One region of the Streptomyces sp. NPDC057950 genome, then DNA from elsewhere that is predicted to be linked to it. Evidence: riboswitches for the same ligand, from Rfam matches in the RefSeq annotation. Region 1 holds a riboswitch; each other region holds the start of a gene.

Region 1 (7,293 bases):
TTCGAGGTGTGGGAGTAGGGGTACTTCGCCGGGTAGTCGCCGCTGCCCGGGGTGCCGGCCAGTGCGTACACGCCCGCGATGATCGGCGCCGAGGCGCTCGTACCGCCGTAGACCGCCCAGCCGGAGCCGCCGTAGGTGTCGTAGACGGCCACGCCGGTGGCGGGGTCGGCGACCGCGGAGACGTCGGCCTCCATGCGCTTGGCGCAGCCGGTGTCGGTCTGCCAGGACGGTTTGGGGTCGTAGGCGGAGCAGCCGGAGCCGGTGCCCTCGGTGCTGCTGGTCTTCCACACGGACTCGGTCCAGCCGCGGGTGCCGGAGGACGTGGACAGCGCGGTGCCGCCGACGGCGGTCACGTACTGGGAGGTGGCCGGGTACTCGGCGCCGTAGGCCTCGTCACCGGAGGAGACGGTGATGGCGACGCCCGGGTGCTTGAAGTACGAGGTGTCCTCGCCGGTCTGGGAGGACGACTCGGCGCCGCCCCAGCTGTTGGAGACGAACTTCGCGCCCAGCGTGACGGCCTCGTTCTCGGCGGTGCCGAGGTTGGCGTCGGTGGGTGAAGTGGCTTCCACGAGAACGATGTTGCAGTTCGGGCAGACCGCGCTGACCATGTCGATGTCGAGCGCTTCCTCGCCCGCCCAGCCGCTGTCGTTCGTCGGCAGCGAGGTGGTCGAGCCGGTCTGGCTGACCTGCTTGAAGCAGCCGTTGGCCTTGGTGCAGGCCGACAGGCCGAACTGCGAGCGGTAGGTGGCGAGGTCCGATTCGGCGTTGGGGTCGTTGTAGGCGTCGACCACGGCGACCGTCAGGCCCGAACCGCCGGTCGAGGGGAGGTTGTAGGCGCTGTGCAGGTTGGCCGGGCTGAGGCCGGACACCGCGGCGGCGTCGGAGGAGACCGCCGCGGCCAGCTTCTGCTTGATGTCGGTGCGGCGCTGGGCGAAGCAGGCCGCGTGACCGGGCGTCGGGGAGCCGCACAGACGGGTGGTCGGCACCTTCTGGCCGGCCCTGCCCGTCGCGTGGACGGCCTGGGCGGCCGGGGCGGTCAGGGCCTTCGCGTTCTGGGTCACGCGAGAGGTGTGTCCGGTGGCGGGCGCGGTCTGGGCGCCGGCGGCCGGGGCCGCCATGAGGCCGGCGACGGTGAGGGCGAGGGCGGGGGCGGCGGCGGTCAGGAGTCTTCGCAACCGCCGGGCGGGCCTGCTGGAGCGTGTCTCACTCATGGGAGTGCTGCCTCCATCGGTTTGAGGCCGGTGCCGCGCGGGCCCGGGCGGGGCCGTACGCGGTTCCACAGCCGGAAGTGGGGTTCTCGGCGCTGCACTGAGGTGCGGGCCCGTGACGCGCGTAGCGTGGTGAACGCGGAGCTTTGTCGTGGGCATGACACATTGATCGTCCTGGGATGCCACGATGCGTGGCAGGGCGGGACGGCCAGAACGTAACCGGGACGGACGGCACACGAACAGTCACGCCCGAAGAACTTTGCCGCTCCATAGGCGGGGATTGGAAAGGGGATTGGCGTGGCTGGGGGTGCGCGTGACGAAGCCGGGCCGCGTGCGCGACCCGGCCTCGTCACCCGCAGACCCGTTCCGGAGCGGTCAGAACTCCTCGTCGAAGCCGACCGAGCCCTCCACGGCGACCTGGTACGCCGAGGGGCGGCGCTCGAAGAAGTTGGTCAGTTCCTGGACGCCCTGGAGCTCCATGAACGAGAAGGGGTTCTCGGAGCCGTAGACCGGGGCGAAGCCGAGACGCTGCAGCCGTTGGTCGGCGACGCACTCCAGGTACTGGCGCATCGACTCGGTGTTCATGCCCGGCAGGCCTTCACCGCACAGATCGCGCCCGAACTGCAGCTCGGCCTCCACGGCCTCCCGCAACATGTCGGTGACCTGCTGCTGGAGCTGGTCGTCGAAGAGCTCGGGCTCCTCCTTGCGGACGGTGTCGACCACCTCGAAGGCGAAGGACATGTGCATCGTCTCGTCGCGGAACACCCAGTTGGTGCCCGTCGCCAGACCGTGCAGCAGACCCCGGCTGCGGAACCAGTAGACGTAGGCGAATGCTCCGTAGAAGAAGAGGCCCTCGATGCACGCGGCGAAGCAGATGAGGTTCAGCAGGAAGCGGCGCCGGTCGGCCTTGGTCTCCAGGCGGTCCAGCTTCTCCACCGAGTCCATCCACTTGAAGCAGAACTCGGCCTTCTCCCGGATGGAGGGGATGTTCTCGACGGCCGCGAAGGCCGCCGTCCTGTCCTCCGGATCGGGCAGATAGGTGTCCAGCAGGGTCAGATAGAACTGGACGTGCACGGCCTCCTCGAACAGCTGGCGCGAGAGATACAGGCGCGCCTCGGGGGAGTTGATGTGCTTGTACAGCGTCAGGACGAGGTTGTTCGCCACGATCGAGTCGCCCGTCGCGAAGAACGCGACCAGTCGGCCGATCATGTGCTGCTCGCCCTGTGACAGCTTCGCCAGGTCGGCGACGTCCGAGTGGAGGTCGACCTCCTCGACCGTCCAGGTGTTCTTGATGGCGTCCCGGTAGCGCTCGTAGAAGTCCGGGTAGCGCATGGGACGCAGGGTGAGTTCGAAGCCCGGGTCGAGCAGGTTCTTCTCGGTGGAGCTCATTACTGACAGGCCTCGCAGGACTCGGGGTTCTCCAGGGAGCAGGCGACGGCGTCGGGGTCGGGGTCGGCGACCTGCTGGAGGGGGATGGACTTCTCGGGCTGGGCCTGCGCCCGGGCGGCACGGGCGATGCGGGTCGCCGGGCGCGAGCGCAGGTAGTACGTCGTCTTCAGGCCCGACTTCCAGGCGTACGCGTACATCGAGGAGAGCTTGCCGATGGTCGGCGTCTCCAGGAAGAGGTTCAGCGACTGGGCCTGGTCCAGGAACGGGGTACGGGCCGCGGCCATGTCGATGAGGCCGCGCTGCGGGATCTCCCACGCCGTGCGGTACAGGTCGCGGACGTCCTGCGGCACCCAGGTGAAGCCCTGCACCGAGCCGTTCGCCTCGCGCAGCGCCTCCCGGGTCTGCGCGTCCCACACCCCGAGCTTCTTCAGCTCGGCCACCAGGTAGGAGTTGACCTGGAGGAACTCACCGGACAGCGTCTCGCGCTTGAAGAGGTTCGAGACCTGCGGCTCGATGCACTCGTACACGCCCGCGATGGACGCGATCGTCGCGGTGGGCGCGATGGCGAGCAGCAGCGAGTTGCGCATGCCGACCGCGGCGATGCGCTCCCGCAGCGCCGCCCAGCGCTCCGGCCAGTTCAGCTCGACGGCGAAGTGGTCGGGGTGCAGCACACCGCGGGCGGTACGGGTCTTCTCCCAGGCCGGCAGCGGGCCGTTGCGCTCGGCGAGGTCGGCGGATGCCTCGTAGGCGGCGAGCATGATGCGCTCGGCGATGCGGGTGGAGAGCGCGCGGGCGGCGGGCGAGTCGAAGGGCAGCCGCAGCTTGAAGAAGACGTCCTGGAGGCCCATCGCGCCGAGGCCGACGGGGCGCCACTTGGCGTTCGACCGGCCCGCCTGCTCGGTCGGGTAGAAGTTGATGTCGACGACGCGGTCGAGGAAGGTGACGGCGGTGCGGACCGTCTCGTCCAGGCGCTCCCAGTCGAGATCGCCGGTCGTCGTGTCGACGAACGCGCCGAGGTTGACCGAGCCGAGGTTGCAGACGGCCGTCTCCCCGTCGTCCGTGACCTCCAGGATCTCGGTGCACAGGTTCGAGGAGTGCACGGTGTGGCCCGGCTCCGCCGTCTGGTTGGCCGTGCGGTTGGCGGCGTCCTTGAAGGTCATCCAGCCGTTGCCGGTCTGCGCCAGGGTGCGCATCATGCGGCCGTAGAGGTCGCGGGCCGGGATGGTCTTCTTCGCCAGGCCCTTCGCCTCCGCCGCGCGGTAGGCCGCGTCGAACTCGGCGCCCCACAGGTCGACCAGTCCGGGCACGTCGGAGGGGGAGAAGAGGGACCACTGCGCGTCGGCGTCGACCCGGCGCATGAACTCGTCCGGGATCCAGTGCGCGAGGTTCAGGTTGTGCGTACGGCGGGCGTCCTCGCCGGTGTTGTCACGCAGCTCCAGGAACTCCTCGATGTCGGAGTGCCAGGTCTCCAGGTAGACCGCGGCGGCGCCCTTGCGCCGGCCGCCCTGGTTCACCGCGGCGACCGAGGCGTCGAGGGTCTTCAGGAAGGGGACGATGCCGTTGGAGTGGCCGTTCGTGCCGCGGATCAGTGAACCGCGGGAGCGGATACGGGAGTAGGACAGCCCGATACCGCCCGCGTGCTTCGACAGGCGCGCGACCTGGTGGTAGCGGTCGTAGATGGAGTCCAGCTCGTCCAGCGGGGAGTCGAGGAGGTAGCAGGACGACATCTGCGGGTGCCGCGTACCGGAGTTGAAGAGCGTGGGGGAGGACGGGAGGTAGTCCAGCCGGCTCATCAGGCCGTAGAGCGCGGCCACTTCGTCGACGGACCGGGCCGTGTCGTCCTCCGCGAGGCCGGACGCCACCCGGAGCATGAAGTGCTGGGGGGTCTCGACGACCTTTCGGGTGATCGGGTGCCGGAGCAGGTAGCGGCTGTGCAGGGTGCGCAGGCCGAAGTAGCCGAAACGGTCGTCGCCCGCGGTGTCGATCAGGGCGTCCAGGCGGGCCGCGTGCAGGTCGACGAAGTCCGCCGTGCGGTCGGCGATCAGACCCTCGCGCCGGCCCGTGGTGATGGACTCGGAGAACGTCGTGACGCCCTGCGAGGCGGCCTCCTCCGCGATGCCGACGGTCAGCAGCCTGGCGGCCAGCCGCGAGTACACGGGGTCCTCGGAGATGAGGCCGGCGGCCGCCTCGGTGGCCAGCTCGCGCAGCTCCGCGTCGTCCGCGTGCGTGGACCGGCCGCGCAACGCGGCGGCGGCGACCCGGCCGGGGTCGGCGCCGGGGAGGTCGGCGGTGAAGTCGGTCAGGGTACGCAGCAGCGTGGTACCAGGACCGTCCGTCTCCACCGGGGCCCGCTGCGCGGACTCCGCTTCCACCGGGGCCTGCTGGGCGGAAACTGAAACCGGGTCGGCTGGCGCGATGGTCACTTGGGGCTCTCCCTCGCTCGGCACGGGGCCTGGCGGAGGGCAGCGGGACACGCGACTCGGTGACGGGTACGCGTGCGTCCACCGGCCCATTCCACGAGGCCCGGACGTCGTCGGCGCCCGGGCCGGCTGGCCGGGGCACGCTGTCGGCAGGTCCTCGGACTGAAGCCCGTACGCGAATGCGCACAAGTACACCGTTGCGGGACAGTTCCGGATTCGCACCGGATTCCCCTGCGACGACAGCGAGCATGAGCATACATCTAGTGCCGGGCCGAGGAAGCACCCCCACATGTTGTGCCGTGTCGGCTTCGGAGGGCGCTACGGAGTGTGCCTGAAGGTCAACTCGTAGGTGAGGAGGAAGACGTCGTCGAGGTGCGGAACCGGGTTCGAGGCGTGCTCCGGGGCGCGGGTGAAGCCGAGGCGTGGGTAGAGGCGCTGGGCGCCGCGCGTGGTGCGCCGGGTGGACAGCACCACGCGCACAGCCCCCGGTGGCCCGCGCGCGGTCGGCACCGGGGTGCTCCTCCGGCCGTGCCGGCCTGATGACGGTGTCCGTGCCGGGCGTGCGCGCCGGACGCACGGCGACGGGCCGCCGGATCTCTCTCCGGCGGCCCGCTCCGCGGTACCGCTGTCCCGGGCCGCGCCCGGCGGTTCCCGCCCGGTGGGAGCGGGCGGGACTTTCGCGACGCGCCCTAGTGGCCCGCCTCCGCGGTGGCGGGGGGCAGCTCGGCCTGGACTCCCGGGTCGCCGGCGTCCGCCGTGTAGTCCTCCGGTGTCGTCTCGTCCACGCCGTCGGGTGCCTTGAACGCCCGCAGGGCGAAGGTGAGGACGACGGAGACCACCACGTTCATGACGAACGCCGTCAGACCGATGTAGCCGATCTCCCCGATCCCCGGGATCTCCTTCGAGCTGCCGCCGAAGTGCGCTTGCGTCGGCGAGGCGACCCCGTAGGCGGCGAGCGTGCCGTAGAGCATGCCGACCGCCCAGCCGCCGAGCAGCGCCCAGCGGTGGAACCAGCGCGTGAACAGGCCGCCGACCAGGGCCGGGAAGGTCTGCAGGATCCAGATGCCGCCCAGGAGCTGGAAGTTGATGGCGACCGTCTTGTCCATCGTCAGGACGAAGACCAGCGCGCCCACCTTCACCAGGAGCGAGACCAGCTTGGAGACCTTCGTCTCTTGCTGCGGGGTCGCGTCCGGCTTGATGAAGTCCTTGTAGATGTTGCGGGTGAAGAGGTTCGCGGCCGCGATGGACATGATGGCCGCGGGGACGAGGGCTCCGATGCCGATCGCGGCGAAGGCCACACCCGCGAACCAGGCCGGGAACATGTCCTCGAAGAGCTGCGGGATGGCGAGCTGGCCGTTGGTGACCTTCACCCCGGCCGCGATCGCCATGAAGCCGAGCAGGGCGAGCAGGCCCAGCATCAGGGAGTAGAGCGGCAGGATCGTGGTGTTGCGCCGGATCACCTCACGGCTGCGGCTGGACAGCGTCGCGGTGATCGAGTGCGGGTACATGAACAGGGCGAGCGCGGAGCCGAGTGCCAGGGTGGCGTAGGTCCACTGCCCGGCCTGGGCCGGTACGATCCCGCCCGCGCCGGCCGCGGCGTACTTCTCGCTCGCCGAGTGGAAGATCTCGTCGAAGCCGCCCAGCTTGATCGGGATGTAGATGATGGCCACCGCGATCACGATGTAGATCAGCGTGTCCTTCACGAACGCGATCAGGGCGGGGGCGCGCAGGCCCGACGAGTAGGTGTACGCGGCCAGTACGCCGAAGGCGATGAGGAGCGGGAGGTCCTTGACGAACCAGTTCGTGTTCTCGCCGCCGCCGACGCCCATGACGTCCAGCACGGCCTGGATGCCCACCAGTTGGAGCGCGATGTACGGCATGGTCGCGAGGATGCCGGTGACGGCGACGGCGAGGGACAGGCCCTTGGACCCGAAGCGGCCGCGCACGAAGTCCGACGTCGTCACATAGCCGTGCTTGTGCGAGACGGACCACAGGCGGGGCAGGAACGTGAAGACCAGCGGGTAGACCAGGATCGTGTACGGCACGGCGAAGAAGCCGGCCGCGCCCGCCGCGTAGATCGCGGCCGGTACGGCGACGAAGGTGTACGCCGTGTAGAGGTCGCCGCCGAGCAGGAACCAGGTGACCCAGGTGCCGAACGACCGCCCGCCCAGGCCCCATTCGTCGAGGCTGTGCTCGTTGTCGGCCTTGCGCCAGCGCGCGGCCAGGAAGCCCATGACCGTGACGGCCACGAAGAAGATGATGAAGACGGCGAGTGC
Region 2 (7,293 bases), on a different contig from region 1:
TGACGGTGTCGATGACCATGAACGGCGCGGTGCTGCCCGTGCTCGCGCTGTACATCGTGGCCGCCGAGGAACAGGGCGTACCGCCCGAGAAGCTGGCCGGGACCATCCAGAACGACATCCTCAAGGAGTTCATGGTCCGCAACACCTACATCTATCCGCCGAAGCCGTCGATGCGGATCATCTCCGACATCTTCGCCTTCACCTCCCAGCGGATGCCGCGGTACAACTCCATCTCCATCTCCGGGTATCACATCCAGGAGGCGGGCGCGACGGCCGACCTGGAGCTGGCCTACACCCTCGCGGACGGCGTGGAGTACCTGCGGGCCGGGCAGGAGGCCGGGCTGGACGTGGACGCGTTCGCTCCCCGGCTCTCGTTCTTCTGGGCGATCGGCATGAACTTCTTCATGGAGATCGCCAAGATGCGCGCCGCCCGGCTGCTGTGGGCGAGGCTGGTCGGGCAGTTCGACCCGAAGAACGCCAAGTCCCTCTCCCTGCGCACGCATTCACAGACCTCGGGCTGGTCGCTGACCGCGCAGGACGTGTTCAACAACGTGACGCGTACGTGTGTGGAGGCGATGGCCGCCACCCAGGGCCACACGCAGTCGCTGCACACCAACGCCCTCGACGAGGCGCTCGCCCTGCCCACCGACTTCTCGGCGCGGATCGCCCGCAACACCCAGCTGCTGATCCAGCAGGAGTCGGGTACCACGCGGGTGATCGACCCGTGGGGCGGCAGCGCGTACGTGGAGAAGCTGACGTACGACCTGGCACGCCGGGCCTGGCAGCACATCCAGGAGGTCGAGGCGGCGGGCGGCATGGCGCAGGCCATCGACGCGGGCATCCCGAAGCTTCGTGTGGAGGAGGCCGCGGCCCGCACCCAGGCCCGGATCGACTCGGGCCGTCAGCCGGTCATCGGCGTCAACAAGTACCGGGTCGACACCGACGAGCAGATCGATGTCCTCAAGGTCGACAACTCGTCCGTACGGACCCAGCAGATCGAGAAGCTGCGGCGACTGCGCGCGGAGCGCGACGAGTCCGCGTGCCAGGAGTCGCTGCGCGCGCTGACGGCGGCCGCGGCGGGCACCGGCAACCTGCTGGAGCTGGCGGTGAACGCGGCCCGCGCCAAGGCCACCGTCGGTGAGATCTCCGACGCCCTGGAGAAGGTGTACGGGCGGCACGCGAGCCAGATCCGTACGATCTCGGGTGTGTACCGCAACGAAGCAGGCGAGTCGCCGTCCGTCGAGCGCACCCGCACCCGGGTGGACGCCTTCGAGGAGTCCGAGGGCCGCCGGCCGCGCATCCTGGTGGCCAAGATGGGCCAGGACGGCCATGACCGCGGGCAGAAGGTCATCGCCACCGCCTTCGCCGACCTCGGCTTCGACGTGGACGTCGGCCCGCTGTTCCAGACCCCGGCCGAGGTGGCACGGCAGGCCGTCGAGGCGGACGTGCACATCGTCGGGGTGTCCTCGCTGGCCGCCGGGCACCTCACCCTGGTCCCGGCGCTGCGCGAGCAACTGGCCGAGGAGGGACGCGAGGACATCATGATCGTGGTGGGTGGGGTGATCCCTCCGCAGGACGTGCCGACCCTGCTGGAGATGGGCGCGGCGGCCGTCTTCCCGCCGGGAACGGTGATCCCGGACGCGGCGTACGACCTGGTGGAACGGCTGGCCACCGGTCTCGGACACGGCTGAGGCCCATGGCGATCGACCTCGACTCCTATGTGAAGGGCGTACTCGACGGGAAGCGTGCGTACATCGCGCGGGCCATCACTCTCGTCGAGTCGACCCGGGCCGATCACCGGTCCCTCGGGCAGGACCTGCTGACCCAGTTGCTGCCCCACGGCGGCAACGCCCGGCGCATCGGCATCACCGGGGTGCCGGGTGTGGGCAAGTCGACCTTCATCGACGCGCTCGGCACGATGCTCACCTCGCTCGGGCACCGGGTCGCGGTGCTCGCCGTCGACCCCTCGTCGACCCGTACGGGCGGTTCGATCCTGGGTGACAAAACCCGTATGGAGCGCCTGGCGGTGGACCCCGCCGCTTTCGTCCGCCCCTCCCCCACCGCGGGCACCCTCGGCGGCGTGGCGAAGGCGACACGGGAGTCGATGGTGGTGATGGAGGCGGCGGGCTACGACGTGATCCTGGTGGAGACGGTGGGCGTCGGCCAGTCCGAGACCGCCGTGGCGAACATGGTCGACTCCTTCCTGCTGCTCACGCTGGCCCGCACCGGCGACCAGTTGCAGGGCATCAAGAAGGGGGTCCTGGAGCTCGCGGACGTGATCACCGTCAACAAGGCGGACGGCCCGCACGAGCGGGACGCGCGTTCCGCGGCACGGGAGTTGGCGGGCGCCCTTCGTCTGATGCACCCGGTGGACGCGGCGTGGACGCCCCCCGTGCTGAGTTGCAGCGCGCGCGAGTCGACCGGCCTGGAAGCCGTCTGGGAGCGCCTCGAACAGCACCGCGTCCTGCTGGACTCGACCGGCCGCCTCGCCGCCAAGCGCCGCGACCAGCAGGTCGACTGGACCTGGACGATGGTGCGCGACGAGCTCCTCGGCCGGCTGCACGCGGATCCGGCGGTACGAGCCCTCACGCCCGCCCTCGAACAGCAGGTGCGGGACGGGGAGTTGACGGCCACGCTGGCGGCGGAACGCATCCTGGGCGTGTTCGGCGGCACGCAACGCTGACGCGTCAGGGCAGTCCGCCCGTCCACGACGGGACGCGGCACCGTGTTGGTGAGACGGACACGGTGCGCGCCCGCGCCGCCCCAGGAACACGCGCCGCCGAGCCCTGGGCGACCGCGGCCGGTGTCCCATGTCACCGTCAGCGATGTGAGCCGCTCCCGCCACGGGACCGCCTCGCCCCCTAGGGTGGCCTGTGCAGCTGGTTCGCCCCGTCCGCCAGGCGGGATGCGTCGTAAGAGGGAACCCGGTGGGAATCCGGGACTGCCCCGCAGCGGTGAGTGGGAACGACCGCCGTCATACGCACTGGGCCCGACCGGGTCCGGGAAGCGACGGCCAGTAGGTGGATGCCCTTCGGGGAAGCCGCGCCCGCGAGTCCGAAGACCTGCCCGTTGCCCGCACGCGACCGTTCGCGCGCGGACATCCCGGTGACCTCGTGGGCGGGTCGGCGTACATACCGGCGGACGACCGCGCCTCGTGGCGCGGGCGGGATCCGCCCGGTTCGTCACCCCTTCGCGTCCGCGTCCCGTCGCCGGGATCCCGACGAGACATCTCGCGAAGGAGATTTCCGTGACAGCCAAGCCCGCAGCCGCGGCAGCACGAGCCACCGTGTACGGCTACCCCCGCCAAGGTCCGGACCGTGAACTGAAGAAGGCGATCGAGGGCTACTGGAAGGGCCGGACCACCGCCGGCGCCCTCCGGGAGACCGCCGCCGGTCTGCGCCGGTCGAACTGGCGGCACCTGACGGAATCCGGCGTCCACGAGGTGCCCACCGGCGACTTCTCGTACTACGACCACGTCCTCGACACCAGTGTCATGGTCGGCGCCGTCCCCGAGCGGCACCGCAAGGCCGTCGAAGCCGACCCGCTCGACGGGTACTTCGCGATGGCGCGCGGCACCCAGGACGTGGCGCCGCTGGAGATGACCAAATGGTTCGACACCAACTACCACTATCTGGTCCCTGAGTTGGGTCCGGACACGGTGTTCAGGACCGACTCCGCCCACCAGGTAGGGCACCTCAGGGAGGCGATCGCCCTCGGTCACACGGCCCGGCCCGTCCTCGTCGGTCCGGTCACCTACCTCCTGCTGGCCAAGCCGGCGCCCGGTGTCGCCGCGGACTTCGAACCGCTGACCCTGCTGGACCGGCTGCTGCCCGTCTACGCCGAGGTGCTCGCCGACCTGCGCGCGGCGGGGGCCGACTGGGTGCAGCTCGACGAGCCCGCTCTGGTCCAGGACCGCACCCCCGCCGAACTCGGCGCCGCCGAGCGTGCCTACCGCGACCTCGGCGCGCTGACCGACCGGCCGAAGCTGCTGCTCGCCTCGTACTTCGACCGGCTCGGCGACGCCCTGCCCGTACTGGCCAAGGCCCCGGTGGACGGCCTCGCGATGGACTTCACCGGCGCGGCCGCCGCCAACCTCGACGCCCTGGCCGCCGTCGGCGGCCTGCCCGGAAAGCGTCTGGTGGCCGGCGTGGTCGACGGCCGCAACATCTGGGTCAACGACCTGGAGAGGTCCCTCGGCACACTCGCCACCCTGCTCGGGCTCGCCGACCGGGTGGACGTCTCCGCCTCGTGCTCGCTCCTGCACGTACCGCTCGACGCTTCCGCCGAACGGGACATCGACCCGCAGATCCTGCGCTGGCTCGCCTTCGCCCGCCAGAAAGCGACCGAGATCGCCACCCTCGCCAAGGGCCTCGCCCGGGGCACCGACACCATCGCCGCCGAACTGGCCGCCAACCGGGCCGACCTCACCCTCCGGGCGGCCTCCGCGATCACCCACGACCCGGCGGTCCGCGCCCGCGCCGCCGCCGTCACGGCCACCGACGCCCGCCGCTCCCAGCCGTACACCGAGCGGGCCGCCGCCCAGCGTGCGCATCTGGGCCTCCCCCTCCTGCCGACCACCACCATCGGTTCCTTCCCGCAGACCGCCGAACTGCGCGCCGCACGGGCCGATCTGCGCACCGGTCGGATCGACGTCGCCGGGTACGAGGAGCGCGTCAGGGCCGAGATCGGCGAGGTGATCTCCTTCCAGGAGAGGACCGGCATCGACGTCCTGGTTCACGGCGAGGCCGAACGCAACGACATGGTGCAGTACTTCGCCGAACAGCTCACGGGTTACCTCGCCACGCAGCACGGGTGGGTCCAGTCGTACGGCACCCGCTACGTCCGCCCGCCGATCCTGGCCGGCGACATCTCACGGCCCGAACCGATGACGGTGCGCTGGACCACGTACGCCCGGTCGCTCACCACCAAGCCGGTCAAGGGCATGCTCACGGGACCGGTCACCATGCTCGCCTGGTCCTTCGTCCGCGACGACCAGCCCCTCGGCGACACCGCCCGCCAGGTGGCGCTCGCCCTCCGCGACGAGGTCGACGACCTGGAGAGCGCGGGTACATCGGTCATCCAGGTCGACGAGCCCGCGCTGCGCGAGACACTGCCCCTGCGCGCCGCCGACCGCCCCGCCTATCTGGAGTGGGCCACCGAGGCGTTCCGGCTCAGCACCGGCGGCGTACGCCCGGACACCCAGATCCACACCCACATGTGCTACGCCGAGTTCGGTGACATCGTGCGGGCCATCGACGACCTCGACGCCGACGTCATCAGCCTGGAGGCCGCCCGCTCCCACATGCAGGTCGCCCGCGAACTCGGCGCCCACGGCTACCCGCGCGAGGCCGGACCCGGGGTGTACGACATCCACTCACCGCGCGTACCGAGTGCCCACGAAGCCGCGGAACTGCTGCGCGAGGGGCTCGAGGCCATTCCCGCCGAACGGCTGTGGGTCAACCCCGACTGTGGCCTGAAGACCCGCGGCTGGCCGGAAGTGCGGTCCGCACTGGAGAACCTGGTGACGGCGGCCCGCGAGGTCCGAAGCGGCCTGGAGCCGACGGCCTCCTGACGCCGGCGTGGCCGGGGCGGACCACCCACTCGGTCCGCCCCGGCCGTCCGCCGCGCCCGCGGTCCTTCGCCGACGCTCATGGGGGCTCACCAACCTTTTCACGAACCGGCGTCGAGGGTGCGGGCCCACTCCTCGACGGTGGTGACCTCGCCGCGCCGGGTGAGGACGTCGTTCACGAGGGTGTGGTGAACCGCGCTGTCGAGGTCGGCGCAGGCGTCGGACAGGACGGTGAGCTTGTAGTCGAGGTCGGCTGCCTGCAGGGCCGTGGACAGGACGACGCCGCCGGTGCCGATGCCGGCCAGGACCAGGTGCTCGATGTCCTGGGCGGCCAGGATCTGCTGGAGGTTGTTCCCGGCGAAGGCGCTGACGCGGTTCTTGTGGACGACGATCTCGCCCTCCGCCGGGGCCACATCGGGGTGGATGGCGGCACCGGGGTCGTCGGCGGTGAAGACATGGGGCGGGAGGGAGCCGAAGACCTTGTTGCGGGGGTGGGCGTCGATGTGGCCTGGGCGCAGTCGGAGCGCGACGTGGATGACGGGGACGCCCGCGGCGCGCGCCGTGCCGAGTGCTTCCACGGCGTGCGGGAGGTAGTCGGCGGGCAGTTGGGCGAGGTGGTCGAGCTGGAGGTCCATCACGAGGAGGGCGGTGCGGGGCATGGTCTGCGCTTTCGTCCGGGTGTGCGGGAAGCCGCGGGACGGTCTATGACGCCTGTGACCCCTCTGCCGAGGTGTCCCTGTCCGTGGCACGGCCGAGTGTGCGGTCGAAGACCGTCAGGAGGAGGTAGAGCACGCCCGCGCCGAGCATGACCCAGGCGAGGTGGTGCATGCCTCCGGTGTCCGCGCGCCGCCCGAAGGAGGCGGCCGCCGTGGCGGACGCGACCATCGAGCCGACGTAGGCGAAGGTGCGCAGCAGGCCGGCCGAGGAGGCGGTCCGCTCGGGATCGGCCTGAAAGTAGACGGAGTTCTGCAGGGCCAGGCTGTTCAGCCCCTGCGGGACGCCGAAGATCAGGGCGACGAGGATCAGCGACCACACGGGGCTGTCCCCGCTGAGTGTCAGCATCACCAGACAGGCGACGACCTGCCCCAGCCCGCCGACGAGCAGTTTCCCGCGCACGCCCGTGCGCCGTCCGGAGGCGATCGAGACACCGATGGCCACCAGGAACATGGGAATCTGCGCCAGCCCGGCATGGACGGGCGAGAGCCCGAAGCCCTCCTCCGTCCACTGGGTGAACCCGTAGAGGAAGGCGTAGGAGACGATGTAGGCGACCAGCGCGCGTCCGTAGGTCGCCAGCAGTGGGGTGTTGCCGCCCAGCACCCTCAGATCGATGAACGGGGTGGGGGCCCGTAGCTCCCGCGCCGCGAACGCGGCGCTCGCGGCGATGGCGGCCACCAGCAGGTACCAGTCGCGCAGGTGCAGGTTCATCAGGAAGAGCAGCAGCGCGAGGAGCGTCACGGCGAACAGTGCCATGCCGGGCAGATCGAGCCGGGCCGCGAGGTGCCCGCGCTGCGGGGAGTCCCCGCCGGCGGGCTCCTTGGGCAGCCGGAGCAGCCCCAGCAGCACGGCCGCCACGGCCAGCGGCACGTTGAGCGCGAAGGTGGCGCGCCAGCCGCCCAGACCGATCAGGAGGCCGCCCAGCGGCGGGCCGATCACGGCGATGGTCTGGTTGGTGACGGCCAGGGCGGTCAGTACCCCGCCGGGGCTGTCCCGCCCGGTGCGCCTGG
Region 3 (7,293 bases), on a different contig from region 1:
GCGCTGGTCGACCTCGCCTTCGGTGAACTGCCCATGCACCGCGTCCAGGCGGTCACCCACACCACCAACACCGGGGCCCTCGGTGTCCTGGCCGGGGCGGGGTTCGTTCAGGAGGGGGTGCGCCGCTCCGCCTGCCTGCACCGGGGCCGCCGGTACGACGTCGCGGTGCTGGCCCTGCTCCGGGAGGAGTGGCAGGAGCTCACCCGACCCCGGTCATGGGACGTGCCGGTCACCGGCCGGTGACCCGGGCCGGGGATTCCCCGGTGGTTCGCTCCCGTACGGCGTGATCCAGGCTGCTCCGCCCTCGCTTCGCACGCTCCCGGACCTGCCGGGCGGATCCCAGGCGATCCCCGGTCCGGCGAACGAGCTCGTGCCCGGGTCAGGAGGGGCGCACCGCGGCCCGCCGCTCCAGGATGTCCAGGGCCCGTTCCGCCCACCGGATGTTCTCCTCCTCGAAGGAGCGTCCGCGCATCAGGGTGAGATAGGGGCCCACCCGCCCCGCGCGGGCCAGGAACTCGTCCTCGGTGAGTCCGTCCAGCAGGCGCGCGCGCAGCCGCTCGTAGCGGGCCAGCTTGGCGCGCGCCCACTCCAGCCGTTCGGCGATCGCCGCCCGTACGGCCGCGTCGTCGCCCGCGTCGACGGACTGGACCTTGACCAGCAGTTCGTCGCGGATGGCGGTGGGTTTCGGAGGGGCCGCCGTGAACGCGCGCAGGGCGCCGCGGCCCGCCGCGGTGAGGGAGAAGACCCGCTTGTTCGGACGCCGGTCCTGCCGCACCAGTCGGGCCTCGATGAGTCCCTCGGACGTCATCCGCTCGAGCTCCCGGTAGAGCTGCTGCGGGGTCGCCATCCAGAAGTTGGCCACCGAGGCGTCGAACTCCTTGGCCAGGTCGTATCCCGACGCCTCACCCTCCAGGAGCGCGGCGAGAACCGCGTTGCGCAATGCCATGGGCCAAGGCTAGACGGCACACACCCCCACGACTAATCTCTTACGCACCTATTCAATTAGTTGACTATGAGAGCGGGGACCACCGATGCACCCCTTCCGCAAGGCCGTGGAGGCCGGCGACCTCGCCGCGGTCGAGGAGCTGCTGGCCGACGACGTCGTGTTCACCAGCCCCGTCGCCTTCAAGCCCTACCCGGGCAAGGCGATCACCGCGGCCATCCTGCGCGGCGTCACCCGCGTCTTCACCGACTTCCGCTACGTACAAGAGATCGCGGGTGCCGACGGCCGTGACCACGCGCTGGTCTTCACGGCGAAGGTGGGCGACAAGGAGATCAACGGCTGCGACTTCCTGCACTTCGACGAGGACGGCAGGATCGACGACCTGATGGTCATGGTCCGCCCGCTCTCGGCGGCCCATGCGCTCTCCGAGGCCATGGGCGCGCAGTTCGAGCGGATCTCGCGGGAGGCGGCGGAGGCCGGGGAACGGTGAGCCGCGCCCCCGGGGGCCGGTCGTCCACGTGGTGTTTGGCGTGGCCCCCGAGGGCTACCCGCGCCGGGTGACCACGACGACGAAGACGAAGCCGACGACGAAGCCGAAACCGAAGACGAAGCAGACGTCCGCACCGGCGTCCGAGCAGGCACCGATCCGCTTCCTGGAGGACCGCTTCGACTGCGCGCAGGCATGCGCCGAGTGCGCCCTCGCCTGCGCGCTGCGGGCGAGCCGTATCGATCCCGACGGACCCGAGGTGCGGCAACTCGCGCGCCGTATGGGCCTCATGTGCGCCGAGGTGTGCGACGCGACCTGCCTCGTCCTGAACGGGCAGCACCACCGGGGCGAGGCGGGCATCCGTGTCCAGGTCGAGTGGTGCCGGTCCGTCTGCCGTGAGTGCGCGGACGTCTTCGACCGGTGTCCCGGCGCACAAGTGAGTGCGCGGGCCTGCCGCGCGTGTGCCCAGGCGTGCACGGACTTCCTCGCGACGCTGCTACCCGCCTGAGCCGCCCGCTTCCGCCGACGGGGCGAGCGGCCGTCCGGCCCGTACGTTCCAGCGCCCGGAGCGGCCGCTGAACTCGGTGGCGGTCAGAGGCGGTACGTCGACCCGCCAGAACGCCGACTCCGGTGCGCCCAACACCCGTACCACCAGCGCGCGTACCACCTCCGGCTCCACCACGGCGACGGTCCGGCCCGTCAAGCGCGCGGCCGTGTCGAGGCAGCCCGCCACCCGGTCGCAGAACGCCCGCACCGACTCACCGCCGTGCGGTGCCGCGCCGGGATCGGCCAACCACTGGGCCACCGCCTCCGGTTCCTTGGAGCCGACCTCCTCCAAGGTCGCGCCACGCCATCGGCCGACGTCCAGGCCGGCCAGCTCCGGGACGTCCAGGACCCCGTCGAGGCCCAGCGCGTCGGCGGTCTCGCGGCATCGCACGGTGGGGGAGACCCACAGCCGCTCCGCGCCCGGGACCGCGCCCGCGGCGGCCCGCGCGAGCCGCAGCCCCGCGGCGTCCACCCGGCCCCCTTCGTCGAAGCGGGCCTCCCGCAGGGCCGCGCCGATCGCGGCTGAGATCAAGATCACTCGGCTCGTCATACGTTCACTCTCGTGCGCTGTCGTGTTCGCCCGTGCCCGAAACACCCTGCCGGAACAGGGAATCCGCCGACGTCTCCCCGGTTCCGGGGCGCAACGGCGTTGCTGTCACGCGCCCTTGGCCGGGCCCCGGCTTCGCGGTACGGTCTGGATGATATTGACGACGGTTCGGCGGAAGTCCGGTGGGAGTCCGGCACGGTCGCGCCACTGTAAGCCCAGCGCACGTCACCCCTCCCAGGGGCGGCGGAGGTCGAGCGAGTCAGACCCGCGGCCGTCGTCCTGTGCACCACCGAGACGGGACGCGAGTTCCCCAGGAGGTACTGCCCCATGGCGCAGTCCGTCGCCCAGCCGACCGCCACCCCCACCGCCGTTCCCGCCAAGCTGCCGATCGGCGCGATCGTCCCCTGGGCGGTCTTCTTCGGCGTGCTGATGCTGGTCCTGCTCTACTTCGTCGGCGCCGAACAGGGCGCCACCTCCCTCGTGTCCGGCGAGAACGTCCACGAGTGGGTGCACGACGCCCGCCACCTCCTCGGATTCCCCTGCCACTGACGGCCAGGACAGAAGGGGGCGCCCGCCGGGGCGCCCCCTTACGCATGTCACCGCCATTCCCTATTTCTGGAACACGTTCTACGGTGTGCGCCGTCAGGTCCCGCCTTGGGGAGCCAGGAGGCGCCGTGCATCTCGAATACACGCCGGAGCAGCAGCGGTTGCGGACCGAACTGCGTGAGTACTTCGCCGAGCTGGTGCCCGACAACGCCTATGCCCGGTACGGCGATCCCGCGGCGCAGAAGCGGTTCTACCGTGAGACGATCCGCCGCCTCGGCACGGACGGCCGGCTCGGTGCGGGCTGGCCCGAGGAGTACGGCGGCAGCGGGCTCACGCCCATGGAGCAGTTCATCTTCTTCGACGAGGCCGCCCAGGCGGGCGTACCGCTGCCCCTGATGGCGCTGAACACCGTCGGACCGACGATCATGCAGTTCGGCACCGAGGAGCAGAAGGGCTACTTCCTGCCCAGGATCCTCTCCGGCGAGATCGACTTCGCGATCGGCTACAGCGAGCCCGACGCGGGCACCGACCTGGCCGCGCTGAAGACCCGGGCCGTACGCGAGGGCGACGAGACCACCGGGCACTACACGGTCAACGGGCAGAAGATCTGGACGACGAACGGCGACACCGCCGACTGGGTGTGGCTCGCCGTCCGCACCGACCCGGACGCCCCGCCCCACAAGGGCATCACCATGCTCCTCGTACCGACCTCCGACCCGGGTTACTCCTGCACCCTCATCAACACCCTCGCCTCGCACGACACCACCGCCAGCTACTACGAGAACATCCGCGTCCCCGTCTCCCGCCGGGTCGGTGAGGAGAACAAGGGCTGGCGGCTGATCACGAACCAGCTCAACCACGAGCGCGTCACCCTCGCAGCCCACGGCACGATGGCGATCCGTGCCCTGCACGACGTCCAGCGCTGGGCCATGGAGACCAAGCTCGCCGACGGCCGCCGGGTCGTCGACCTTCCCTGGGTGCGCCGCCGGCTCGCGCAGACCCACACCCGGCTCGACGCCATGAAGCTCCTGAACTGGCAGATGGTGAACGCCGTCCAGCAGGGCACCCTCACCCCGCAGGACGCCTCCGCGGTCAAGGTGTACGGCTCCGAGGCGCGCCGGGACGCGTACGCCTGGCTCATGGAGATCGTCGCCATGCCGGGTGTCCTGAAGGAGGGCTCGGCGGGCGCCGTCCTGCACGGCGAGCTGGAACGCGGCTACCGGTCGGCGGTGATCTTCACCTTCGGCGGCGGCAACAACGAGATCCAGCGCGAGATCATCTCGTGGATCGGGCTGGGGATGCCACGGGTGCGGCGTTGACCTGCTTGTGACGAGGCTTTTTAGTTGGCACAAAAGCGGGACAGTTGGCACCGTGGCGAGGTGCGGACCGGCAGGGTAGCGGACCTGGCTTGCAGACTGTCTGAGGCGGCTGACCTGCTGCTTCCTCAGGGCTGGTGAGGTTCGGGCGTGCTGCGCGTTCGTGTCTCCTACTGGATGATCGTGCGTGCTGAGACACGGAGGCGCAGATTCTGGTCGCAGGGAGTCCCGAGTCGTGTCTAGTCTCAGTTGTCCGCGCCAACAGAACTGCTCGCTGCTTCGTCCCTCTGGGTGAGGCCTGTTGTGATCCTCACGCTAAGGTCAGCCCCGGATCAGGATGTCGTCAATGCGGATCTGGAGGCTGGCTCCACGGTCGCAGGCGCTCGCCAGATGCGCCGCGTAGACGTCGAGTCGTCTACGGAGATGGAGCCGGGCACCGCGCAAGTCGTCTCCCTGGAGAACGGAGAGTTCCCTGGTGAGCAAGGTGACGTCACCGCCGTTGCGCTCGGATTCACGGATGACGGGGCTGTGGACAGGTTCGCCCTGAGTGGCTCCGCTCCATGCGAGGGCGGCTCCAATCTCAGGGTCGCCCTGCTCGTGAAGTCTGCGGAGGCGAGGGATGCCGGCAGTCAGAAGGTGCCACTCTTCACTCGCCATGCGCCACTCGGCCAGGCGCTGGCGGCGGTTCGCGTAGTTGATTCGGTCCTGGGTGACATCGAGGTGGTCTGCGATTTGGTCGACTCGTCGGTCGAACTCAGACCACAGCTTAGGATCGAAGCGTTTGGCGAGGCTGGATATGAGCTTGGCGGCCATCTTCGGAGTCAGGTCGAGGACCTCGGCGCTTCGGGGCCAAGAGGCGCCGGTGATGAGTCTCACGAGCCGGATAGAGGCGGCGCGGCGCAGCGCGCGCACCCTGGGGCGTTGGTCTTCTGGCATGTGATCGAGGAAGCCATCGAAGTAGGTGTCGAACCAAGGTTTCGGCAGGTAGGCCGGGACTTCCTCAACCGAGAACCGGTGCTTGCGGGCCGGTGTCCGCAGGTTGCGTAGAGTGGCGAAGAACTCGTCGAGCGGGGTGCTGAGGGCGTGTGCGAGGGCGTGCCAGGTCTTGAGAGTCCCGATCGTGCGGCCCTGCTCGATCTCGATGAGAGTCCGTCTGGCGAGGCCACTACGGGCGGCGAGCTCGTCATAGCTCCATCCTCGGGCCGCCCGCAGGCGCGCGAGCTCCAGGCGGAGTGCCTCGAAGTCCGGATCGGGCGGAAAGATCGTCACTTGACCATCCGAAGGTGCAGACCCCTGCCCTGTCAGTGCAGACCTCTGCCCTATTTCCTCAGGTGGCAGCGTTGGGTGAGAGGGCAGACATCTGCACTACCGTGTGCGGCCGTCGCTCTCTCTTGAGCGGGCAACGGCGCGGGACAGGACTGGGAGGAGCGCGCGCCCTATGAGGCTCCGCACAACACACCCGACGATGCGGCGTGCCTGGATTGTGGAGCTGCGGCCCAGTTCTGGCGGGCCGCAGCTTGTGTGTCAGCAGTGCGACCACCGGGACGCCCTGCTCGCTGCCGTATCCGCGCGCTCCGCGGCGCTCGAGCATCTGGCTGGACATGCTCGGCGCAACCTTCTGCCGATATACCTGCGCACCTGTCAGTGCCATGAACGAGGCTGCCGCTGGCACCCCCGGCACCGCGGCTGCGCCGGTCCGATCCGTTTGCTTCTGGCGCGCGAGCGGGGTGGACGGCTCTGGCGCCTCGCCGATGCGTGTACGGCCTGTGCGTCGGTGACGGAGCAGGCCGCCATGGTTCCGGAAACCTCCCTGCGTGCGGCCGTGGCGTCGTCGGACAGCGTCGCGAGGCGCCGCAAGCGACGGCCCAGGGTGCCAGGCGACCAGATTCGGGTCCGGGAGATGCTCAGTTACCTGGCCGCAGCCCTGCCGATCCACACCGGTGCCGGGGCCCGGCTGCTCGCCGTGCAGTGCGCACTGCGCATGGACTCTCAAGGACGGGTTCGGCTGCCGATCGGAGTCCTGCGCAGCCTTCGCCTCGGCGGCGATCCGCTGCCGTGGAGCGAACTGGAGCAGGCGCGGTGGCTCCGTAGAACGTCGACCATCCCGGGCTCTGCCAGCAGAGTGGTGGTTGCCCAGATCCTCGACGAAATGCAGTTTGCTCCCGCACGCCCAGACCGCAGGAGGGCTGCTGACTGGGCGCTGCGCATGGCGAAAGGGGGCTGCGCACGCACCGATGACACCCTTGTGCGGCTGACCTCCCTCTGCCTTGCGGCACACACGGACCGATCGGCCGGTCGAGGGTGTGCTGAGACGGACCGGATCGCGCGTGAGTGCGGACTCGTCCCTGCGGCCCTGTATCCGGTGCTCGACCGGATGGCGGCATCCCTCGCCTCCTGGAGCGTGGCCCTTGCCTCAGGGGACCTGCGCTGGGAGCTGCTGTCGAAGGGCCGCCAGTGTCAGCAGGCGGTCGCCAGATCGAGGGGCGCTGGGAGTCCCGAAGACTGACGTGACCCGCCCGGTGCTTGCCCCGTTGTGGAAGGGGTCGGTCGGCTGCAAACCTTTGCCCGTCCGCCCCGTCCTGAGTTGCTGCACCACGCCTGAGTCAGCTGCTTCGCATGGGTGGTCTTCTCGACCGCTCTGCCTGGTTGAGGAGGTGGCGGATCTTGGTGAAGAAGCAGTTGTCGAAGCTCGCCAGTGACAGGTCCGCGGGGACGGGGGAGCGACATGACCTCCTCCATCCCGTTGGAAACGACCATCAACGGCCCCGTCCAGCATGGGTTCGATATCGCTACCCAGGTTCGCTTCGGGCCCAAGTGGCATGTGCTGACCAGGGCCGTCACCGGGGCCATCGACCGTCCGTTCCTCCCTGGCGACGAGTTCATCGAGTGCATCCGGGCCGCGGACGGC
Region 4 (7,293 bases), on a different contig from region 1:
GCGACGGCCACCTGAGCGACCATGGCACCGAGAAGATCGTCCTCGACCTCCGTGTCCACCGGATCCTGGAAGGAACCAACGAGAACATGCGCGTCAACGTGGCCCGCGGCCTGATGGGGGCGTTCGGATGACCGGCGCCCACGACGCCGGGGCGTTCACCGGCACCGACGAATCCGTACTCCTGCGTACCGAGGGGCGCGCCGCGTACGTCACCCTCAACCGGCCCCGGGCGCTCAACGCCCTCACTCACGCCATGGTCCGCCGCGTCGACGCCGCGCTCACGCTCTGGGAACACGACCCGGCCGTGAAGACCGTCGTCGTGACCGGCGCGGGGGAGCGGGGACTGTGCGCGGGCGGCGACATCCGCGCCATCCACGACGACGCCCGGTACGGGGACGGCACGGCGTCGACTGCCTTCTGGCGCGACGAGTACCGGCTCAACGCCCGTATCGCCCGCTACCCGAAACCGTATGTCGCCGTGATGGACGGCATCGTGATGGGCGGCGGCGTCGGTGTCTCCGCGCACGGCAACGTACGGATCGCCACCGAGCGTTCCCGGATCGCGATGCCCGAGACCGGTATCGGCTTCGTCCCGGACGTGGGCGGCACCTACCTCCTCGCTCTCGCGCCCGGTGAACTGGGCACACACCTGGCACTGACCGGAACCCCGGTGGGCGCGGGCGACGCCCTGCTGTGCGGGCTGTCCGACCACTACGTGCCGTCCGACTCCCTGCCACGACTCGTCCAGGACCTCGCTCACGCGCCCGTACGGGAAGTTCTGGGCCGTCACGTCAGGGACGCGCCGCCCGGGGTCCTCGCGGAGGCGCGGCGCTGGATCGACGCCTGTTACACCGCCGGCACCGTCGAGGAGATCGTGAGCCGCTTGCTGGACCACGGGGACATCGCGGCCAAGAAGGCTGCCGAGACCCTGCTCACCAAGTCACCCACCGCGCTCAAGGTCACCCTCGCCGCGATGCGCGGAGCCCGCCGGCCCGGCTCCCTGGAGAAGGTGCTCGACCAGGAATACCGCGTCTCCTGCGCGGCGCTCACCGAACCGGACCTCGTGGAGGGCATCCGGGCCCAGGTCATCGACAAGGACCGCGCACCGAGTTGGTCACCGCCGACGCTCGCCGAGGTCTCCGCCGCGGACGTCGCACGCTTCTTCACACCGCTCGGCGAGCGTGAACTCGGCCTCGTCGCACCCGACATCACGCGGGAGGAGCCCTCGTGAGCGGGGCCGTCGCGTTCCGTCGCGTTCATCGGGCCGGGGCATATGAGTGGCCCCTGAGCGTGTTCGCCGGGAAGCGGTCGGCCCGCTTTCCCCACCGCTGACCCACAGGTCACGGCCGCCGCCCCGCCCGGCGAGACGAAGATCACGGCGGCGGGGACGGTCTTGGCCATGAACCCGCCACGCGGTACGGTCAGTGCGATATCGACGACGGCATGGCGGAAGCCGGTGGAAATCCGGCACGGTCGCGCCACTGTGAACGAGACCCCGTCCTCAGGGGGTTTCTCAAGTCAGACCCGCAGCTGTCGTCCTGTGCACCACCGAGATGGGACGCGAACTCCCGAGGAGGTCCTGCCATGGCGCAGACCGTCGCTCCGCCGACAGCCACCCCGATGCCCGCCAAGCTGCCGATCGGCACGATCGTCCCCTGGGCGGTCTTCTTCGGCATCCTGATGCTGGTCATGCTCTATTTCGTCGGCGCCGAGCAGGGCGCCACCTCCGTCGTCTCCGGCGAGGACGTTCACGAGTGGGTGCACGACGCCCGCCACCTCCTCGGCTTCCCCTGCCACTGACGAGGGACACCGCGCACCCATGAACTCCGCAACCGTCAGAAACCTTCTCGTGCGGGGCATGCTCGCCGGCCTCGCCGCCGGTGTGCTGGCCCTCGTCGTCGCCTACTTCCTGGGCGAGCCCAGCGTCGACGACGCCATCGGATTCGAAGAGGCCCACGCCCCGGCACACGGGCACGAGGTCGAGATCGTCAGCCGCAGCCTTCAGTCCACCGGCGGCCTCGCCACCGGCGTGCTGATCTACGGGGTGGCCTTCGGCGGGATCGCCGCCCTCGCGTACTGCTTCGCACTCGGCCGCGTCGGACGCTTCAGCCCGCGCGCGACCGCGCTGCTGCTGTCCGGCTGCGCGCTGCTCGCGGTGTACGTCGTGCCGTTCCTGAAGTACCCGGCCAACCCGCCGTCCGTCGGCGACCCCGACACCATCGGCAAGCGCACGACGCTGTACTTCCTGATGATGGTGCTGAGTGTGCTGCTCGCGGTCGCCGCCGTGATCCTGGGCAAGCGGCTCGCACCCCGTTGGGGCACCTGGTACGCCACCGTCGCCGCGGTCGTCTTCTTCGCTCTCGCGATCGGAATCGCGTACGAGTTCCTCCCGGTCATCAACGAGGTCCCGAAGGACTTCCCGGCCACCTTGCTGTGGCGGTTCCGTACCTCGGCCCTCGCCATCCAGCTCACCCTGTGGACCGGCTTCGGCCTGGTCTTCGGGGAGTTGGCACAGCGTCTGCTGGCCCCGCGTCCGGCGGCGGTCCCCACGGCGGCAACTCCCGTCCCGAACTGACCGATCGGCGCAGGGACGACCTACCGAGATCGCCCCCTGGGACATCAGCGGGCGATCTCGCGCGAAGGGCCCACCGGATCCGTCCGGGGGCCCTCTCGCGTTCTCCCGGAATCCACGGCCTGCGACTCTCGGCCGGCGGCGCCGTCCGGACCCCTCGATCCGGATCCACCGGTGCCCGGGGCCCTCGACCCCGGATGCACCAGGGACCTCAACCCTGGTCGTATCAGGGGAACCTCCGCGCGGGCCGACCGGTCAGGCCGCCTGGGCGTGCCGGACGAGATGGCGGGTGTAGGCGTCCGGGGTGAAGAACAGGGGCAACTCGGTTTCCAGGGCGTTGCGTTCGAAGAGGGACCGCACCTCGTCGACGGCGGCCCACGGGTACTCGGCACCCAGTGCGGCGAGTTCGTCGTCGAGCAGCCGCAGCACCGTCTCCCGGTCGACGACACGGTGCCGTAGCCACTGCCAGATCTGTACCCGGGCGATCTCCGCGGTCGCCGCGTCCTCCATCCGGCCGTACAGGGCGACGGCCCCACTGCCGCGCAGCCAGGCATCGAAGTATCGGAGCGTGACCGCGATGTTGGTGCGCACGCCCTCCTCGGTGGGCGGCCCGCCGACGCGGCGCACGGGCAGCAGGTCCGCGGCGTCCACCCCGGTGTTGCCGCGGGTACGCTCGATCTGATGGGGCCGGTCGCCGAGTACACCGTCGAAGACCTCACGGCACACCGGCACGAGACCGGGGTGGGCGACCCAGGAGCCGTCGAAGCCGTCCTCGGCCTCACGCTCCTTGTCGAGCCGGACGCCGGCCAGTGCCGCCTCGTCAGAGGCCCGGTCCAGGCCCGGCACGTGGGCGGCCATGCCACCGATGGCGTGGGCCCCCCGCCGGTGGCAGGTGCGTACCAGCAGCTCGGTGTACGCGCGCAGGAACGGCGCGGTCATCGTCACAGCCGCCCGGTCCGGCAGCAGGACGTCCGCGCGGTGACCGAAGGTCTTGATCAGACTGAACAGGTAGTCCCGACGGCCCGCGTTGAGGCCTGCACTGTGCTCGCGCAGCGCGTGGAGGATCTCCTCCATCTCCACGGCCGCGGTGATCGTCTCGATCAGGACGGTGGCCCGGACGGTGCCGCGGGGGATACCGAGCAAGTGCTGGGCGAGGACGAAGACATCGTTCCACAGACGCGCCTCGTAGCGGTTCTCCAGCTTCGGCAGGTAGAAGTACGGGCCGTACCCGGCGTCGATCTGCCGCCGCGCGCAGTGGAAGAAGTACAGACCGAAGTCCACGAGTGGGGCCGGTACGGGTCCGCCGTCGAACTCCAGGTGTTCCTCCGTCAGATGCCAGCCTCGGGGCCGCACCATGATGGTGGCGAGCCGGTCGCCGAGCCGGTACGGCTTGCCCTCCTCCGTGGTGAAGTCGAGGCGGCGTTCGATGGCGTCGAGCAGCGTGAGCTGGCCTCCGACGAGGTTGTCCCAGGTGGGGGAGGTGGCGTCCTCGAAGTCCGCCATCCACACGTGTGCCCCGGAGTTGAGGGCGTTGACGGCCCCACGGCGGTCCGGTGGGCCGGTGATCTCGACGCGGCGGTCGCCGAGTCCGTGAGCCGGCGCCGCCACGCGCCAGGAGGGATCGGCGCGGACGGCGGCGGTGGCGAGCGGGAAGTCTAGCGGGGCTCCCGCCGCGAGCCGTATGGCCTGCCGTCCGCGCTCCTTCAGGAGTTCCCGGCGGCGCCCGGAGAAGGCCGCGGCGAGGCGGCCGACGAAGTCCAGAGCGGCGGGCGTGAGGATCTCGTCGTGGCGGTCGCCCGGTGCCGCGAGGACCCGGACGCGGTGAGTCGGTGCACTGGTGGACATGAGGTTCTCCCGTTGGAGGAGCGGGGGCCGAGGTGAGGGCCCGGCAGGGACGGTCGCCCGGCCCTCACCTGGTCATGGACAGGTGCGCGGGCGCGCCGACGGGCCCTGTGGGGCGGGTCGCGAAAGTCCTGTCGTCCGCCCGGAGGGCGTGCCGGGGATCGTGAGACAGCGGGGCATTCGCAACACGCCCTAGTGGAACTGCTCTTCCTCGGTGGAGCCGGCGAGAGCGGTGGTGGAGGAGGCGGGGTTCACGGCGGTGGAGACGAGGTCGAAGTAGCCGGTGCCGACCTCGCGTTGGTGCCTGACCGCGGTGAAGCCGTGCTCCTGGGCGTCGAACTCGCGTTCCTGGAGGTCGACGTAGGCCGTCATGCCGTACTCGGCGTAGCCGCGTGCCAGGTCGAACATGCCGTGGTTGAGGGAGTGGAACCCGGCGAGGGTGATGAACTGGAAGCGGTAGCCCATTGCGCCCAGTTCCCGCTGGAACTTGGCGATCCGGTCGTCGTCCAGAGCGGCCTTCCAGTTGAAGGAGGGCGAGCAGTTGTAGGCGAGCATCTGGTCCGGGTGCTCCGCGTGGACGGCCTCGGCGAACTCACGTGCCTGGGCGAGGTCCGGGGTGCCGGTCTCGACCCAGATGAGATCCGCGTAGGGCGCGTAGGCGAGGCCGCGGGCGATGGCGGATGCCATGCCGCCCCGCACGCGGTAGAAGCCCTCCGCCGTTCGCTCTCCGGTGACGAACTCGGCGTCACGCGCGTCGACGTCGCTGGTGAGCAGAGTCGCGGCCAGCGCGTCGGTGCGGGCGACGATGAGGGTGGGCACGTCGGCGATGTCGGCCGCCAGGCGGGCCGCGTTGAGCGTACGGATGTGCTGCGAGGTGGGCACCAGGACCTTGCCGCCGAGGTGCCCGCACTTCTTCTCCGAGGCGAGCTGGTCCTCGTAGTGGATGCCCGCCCCGCCGGCCGCGATCATCGCCTTGGTCAGTTCGAAGGCGTTCAGCGGGCCGCCGAAGCCCGCCTCCGCGTCGGCGACGATCGGAGCCAGCCAGTCGGTGGTGTCCGTGCCGCCCTCTGCGCCGGCGATCTGGTCGGCGCGCAGCAGTGCGTTGTTGATCCGACGTACCACCTGTGGAACGGAGTTGACGGGGTAGAGGCTCTGGTCGGGGTAGGTGTGCCCGGCCTGATTGGCGTCGGCCGCCACCTGCCAGCCGGACAGGTAGATCGCCTGCAGACCTGCCTTCACCTGCTGCACCGCCTGCCCGCCGGTGAGCGCGCCGAGCGCGTGGATGTAGTCCCGCTCGTGCAACTGCCGCCACAGGCGCTCGGCTCCGCGCCGGGCCAGCGTGTGCTCCTCACGGACGCTGCCGGACAGCCGTACGACGTCCTGCGCACGGTAGGTGCGCTCGATGCCTTGCCAGCGGGGATCCGTGGCCCAACGCGCCGCGAGCTCCTCGGCCTTCGTCGTCCTCGCCTCTGCCATGGCCTTCACCTTCTTCCTGGGTCGTTCGTTCTGCCAATCCCCGATCCAGCTGAGCAAGGGAGTGGCACTCTGTGTCTCCATCTGAGGTGCGGCCCGCCGTCCTCCGGCGGCGCAGCTGAGCAATGCTGTCGTGCAAGCCGATGCGGCTGCCGGGATCGCCGACGTCAGGGCGTGAATCGCGCCCGGTTGCGCGGGGCCCGCTGCCGAAGTCCGGCGGGCCGCAGTGAAACTCTGGCACTGGCACTGAGTGTCATCAACCATGGAGATGTGCCAATTTCCGCATATCTTCGAGGTCGTTTCCGCCAAGGTTGCGAAGGGTGCGAGGACAGACCTGCCCGCGTACGCCGACGACCGTCGGGACCCTCTGAGGAGTGCGGTGAGCAAGACGTTCGCGGGAGCGCGGCTGCGGCGGCTGCGCGAGGAGCGCCGGATGAGTCAGGCCGAACTGGCCCGCGTCCTGGACATCTCACCCAGTTATCTGAACCAGATGGAACACGACTCACGGCCGCTCACCGTGCCGGTCCTGCTGAGGCTGACCGAGGCCTTCGGCGTCGATCCCGGCTTCTTCTCGGAGCGCGACACCACCCGGCTGGTCGCGGACCTGCGGGAGGCTCTGGCCGGCGACATCACCGAGGCCAGGGTGTCACCGTCCGACCTCGCGGACCTGGCCGGGCGCATGCCGGCGGTCGCCCGGGTCCTGCTCGACCTGGGCCGCCGCAACCAGGACCTGACCGAGCGGCTCGCCGGAGCCACGGACGGCCGGGGCGGCGCGGGTGAGGCGCCGGGCTCGCCGCACGAACAGATCCGGGACTTCTTCTACCGGCACCGGAACTACCTCCACGACACCGACCTGGCAGCCGAGCGGCTCGCGGAGGACATCGGTATCCGGCGCGGCGACGTCCTGCGCGTTCTCACCGCCCGACTGGCCGACGAGCACGGCGTGCGCCTTGCCACGGAGGCCGCCGACCACCTGCACCACTACGACGCGGCGTCCCGCACGCTCCATCTCTCCGACCGCCTGCGCCCGGGCCAGCGGGCCTTCCGTATGGCGACCCAACTCGCGCTGCTGGAGCACGGGGACGAACTCGACCGCCGGTCCGGCGCCGACTTCCCCGCCGGCTCACCGACGCACGCGCTGGCCCGTATCGGCATCGCGAACTACTTCGCCGCCGCGCTGATCCTCCCCTACCGCACCTTCCACGCGGCGGCTGAGGAGGTGCGCTACGACATAGAACGCCTCGCCGACCGCTACGGCCTCGGCTACGAGACCGTCTGCCACCGCCTGAGCACCCTTCAGCGCCCGAGGCTGCGCGGAGTGCCCTTCTCCTTCGTCCGGGTCGACCGCGCCGGCAACCTGTCCAAACGGCAGTCCGCGACCGACTTCCACTTCTCCCGGGCGGGCG

The links. A riboswitch is a leader RNA that binds a small molecule or an ion and turns the genes downstream of it on or off. The one in region 1 is predicted to bind cobalamin.
Region 2: it holds a riboswitch for cobalamin, as region 1 does, so the genes downstream of both, metE (5-methyltetrahydropteroyltriglutamate--homocysteine S-methyltransferase) here and ACFVTC_RS13915 (ribonucleoside-diphosphate reductase subunit alpha) in region 1, are expected to answer to the same signal.
Region 3: it holds a riboswitch for cobalamin, as region 1 does, so the genes downstream of both, ACFVTC_RS03265 (CbtB-domain containing protein) here and ACFVTC_RS13915 (ribonucleoside-diphosphate reductase subunit alpha) in region 1, are expected to answer to the same signal.
Region 4: it holds a riboswitch for cobalamin, as region 1 does, so the genes downstream of both, ACFVTC_RS26785 (CbtB-domain containing protein) here and ACFVTC_RS13915 (ribonucleoside-diphosphate reductase subunit alpha) in region 1, are expected to answer to the same signal.

What each region holds. Positions count from the first base shown of each region.
Region 1 is NZ_JBHVPP010000007.1:6,604-13,896, reverse strand. It holds gene ACFVTC_RS13925 (putative Ig domain-containing protein) at 1-1,211, opposite strand, end outside; gene ACFVTC_RS13920 (ribonucleotide-diphosphate reductase subunit beta) at 1,584-2,597, opposite strand; gene ACFVTC_RS13915 (ribonucleoside-diphosphate reductase subunit alpha) at 2,597-5,020, opposite strand; cobalamin riboswitch at 5,148-5,308, opposite strand; gene ACFVTC_RS13910 (hypothetical protein) at 5,336-5,527, opposite strand; gene mctP (monocarboxylate uptake permease MctP) at 5,707-7,293, opposite strand, start outside.
Region 2 is NZ_JBHVPP010000016.1:42,852-50,144, reverse strand. It holds gene scpA (methylmalonyl-CoA mutase) at 1-1,691, shown strand, start outside; gene meaB (methylmalonyl Co-A mutase-associated GTPase MeaB) at 1,697-2,683, shown strand; cobalamin riboswitch at 2,914-3,064, shown strand; gene metE (5-methyltetrahydropteroyltriglutamate--homocysteine S-methyltransferase) at 3,248-5,572, shown strand; gene ACFVTC_RS25430 (cysteine hydrolase family protein) at 5,671-6,228, opposite strand; gene ACFVTC_RS25425 (MFS transporter) at 6,272-7,293, opposite strand, start outside.
Region 3 is NZ_JBHVPP010000001.1:722,938-730,230, forward strand. It holds gene ACFVTC_RS03240 (GNAT family N-acetyltransferase) at 1-243, shown strand, start outside; gene ACFVTC_RS03245 (PadR family transcriptional regulator) at 380-946, opposite strand; gene ACFVTC_RS03250 (nuclear transport factor 2 family protein) at 1,032-1,433, shown strand; gene ACFVTC_RS03255 (four-helix bundle copper-binding protein) at 1,588-1,938, shown strand; gene ACFVTC_RS03260 (histidine phosphatase family protein) at 1,927-2,526, opposite strand; cobalamin riboswitch at 2,671-2,814, shown strand; gene ACFVTC_RS03265 (CbtB-domain containing protein) at 2,851-3,072, shown strand; gene ACFVTC_RS03270 (acyl-CoA dehydrogenase family protein) at 3,198-4,388, shown strand; partial or broken gene ACFVTC_RS03275 (helix-turn-helix transcriptional regulator) at 5,430-5,654, opposite strand; gene ACFVTC_RS03280 (hypothetical protein) at 6,286-6,891, shown strand; gene ACFVTC_RS03285 (hypothetical protein) at 7,111-7,293, shown strand, end outside.
Region 4 is NZ_JBHVPP010000017.1:110,291-117,583, forward strand. It holds partial or broken gene ACFVTC_RS26775 (acyl-CoA dehydrogenase family protein) at 1-131, shown strand, start outside; gene ACFVTC_RS26780 (enoyl-CoA hydratase/isomerase family protein) at 128-1,231, shown strand; cobalamin riboswitch at 1,397-1,547, shown strand; gene ACFVTC_RS26785 (CbtB-domain containing protein) at 1,585-1,800, shown strand; gene ACFVTC_RS26790 (CbtA family protein) at 1,820-2,575, shown strand; gene aceB (malate synthase A) at 2,828-4,417, opposite strand; gene aceA (isocitrate lyase) at 4,607-5,890, opposite strand; gene ACFVTC_RS26805 (short-chain fatty acyl-CoA regulator family protein) at 6,267-7,293, shown strand, end outside.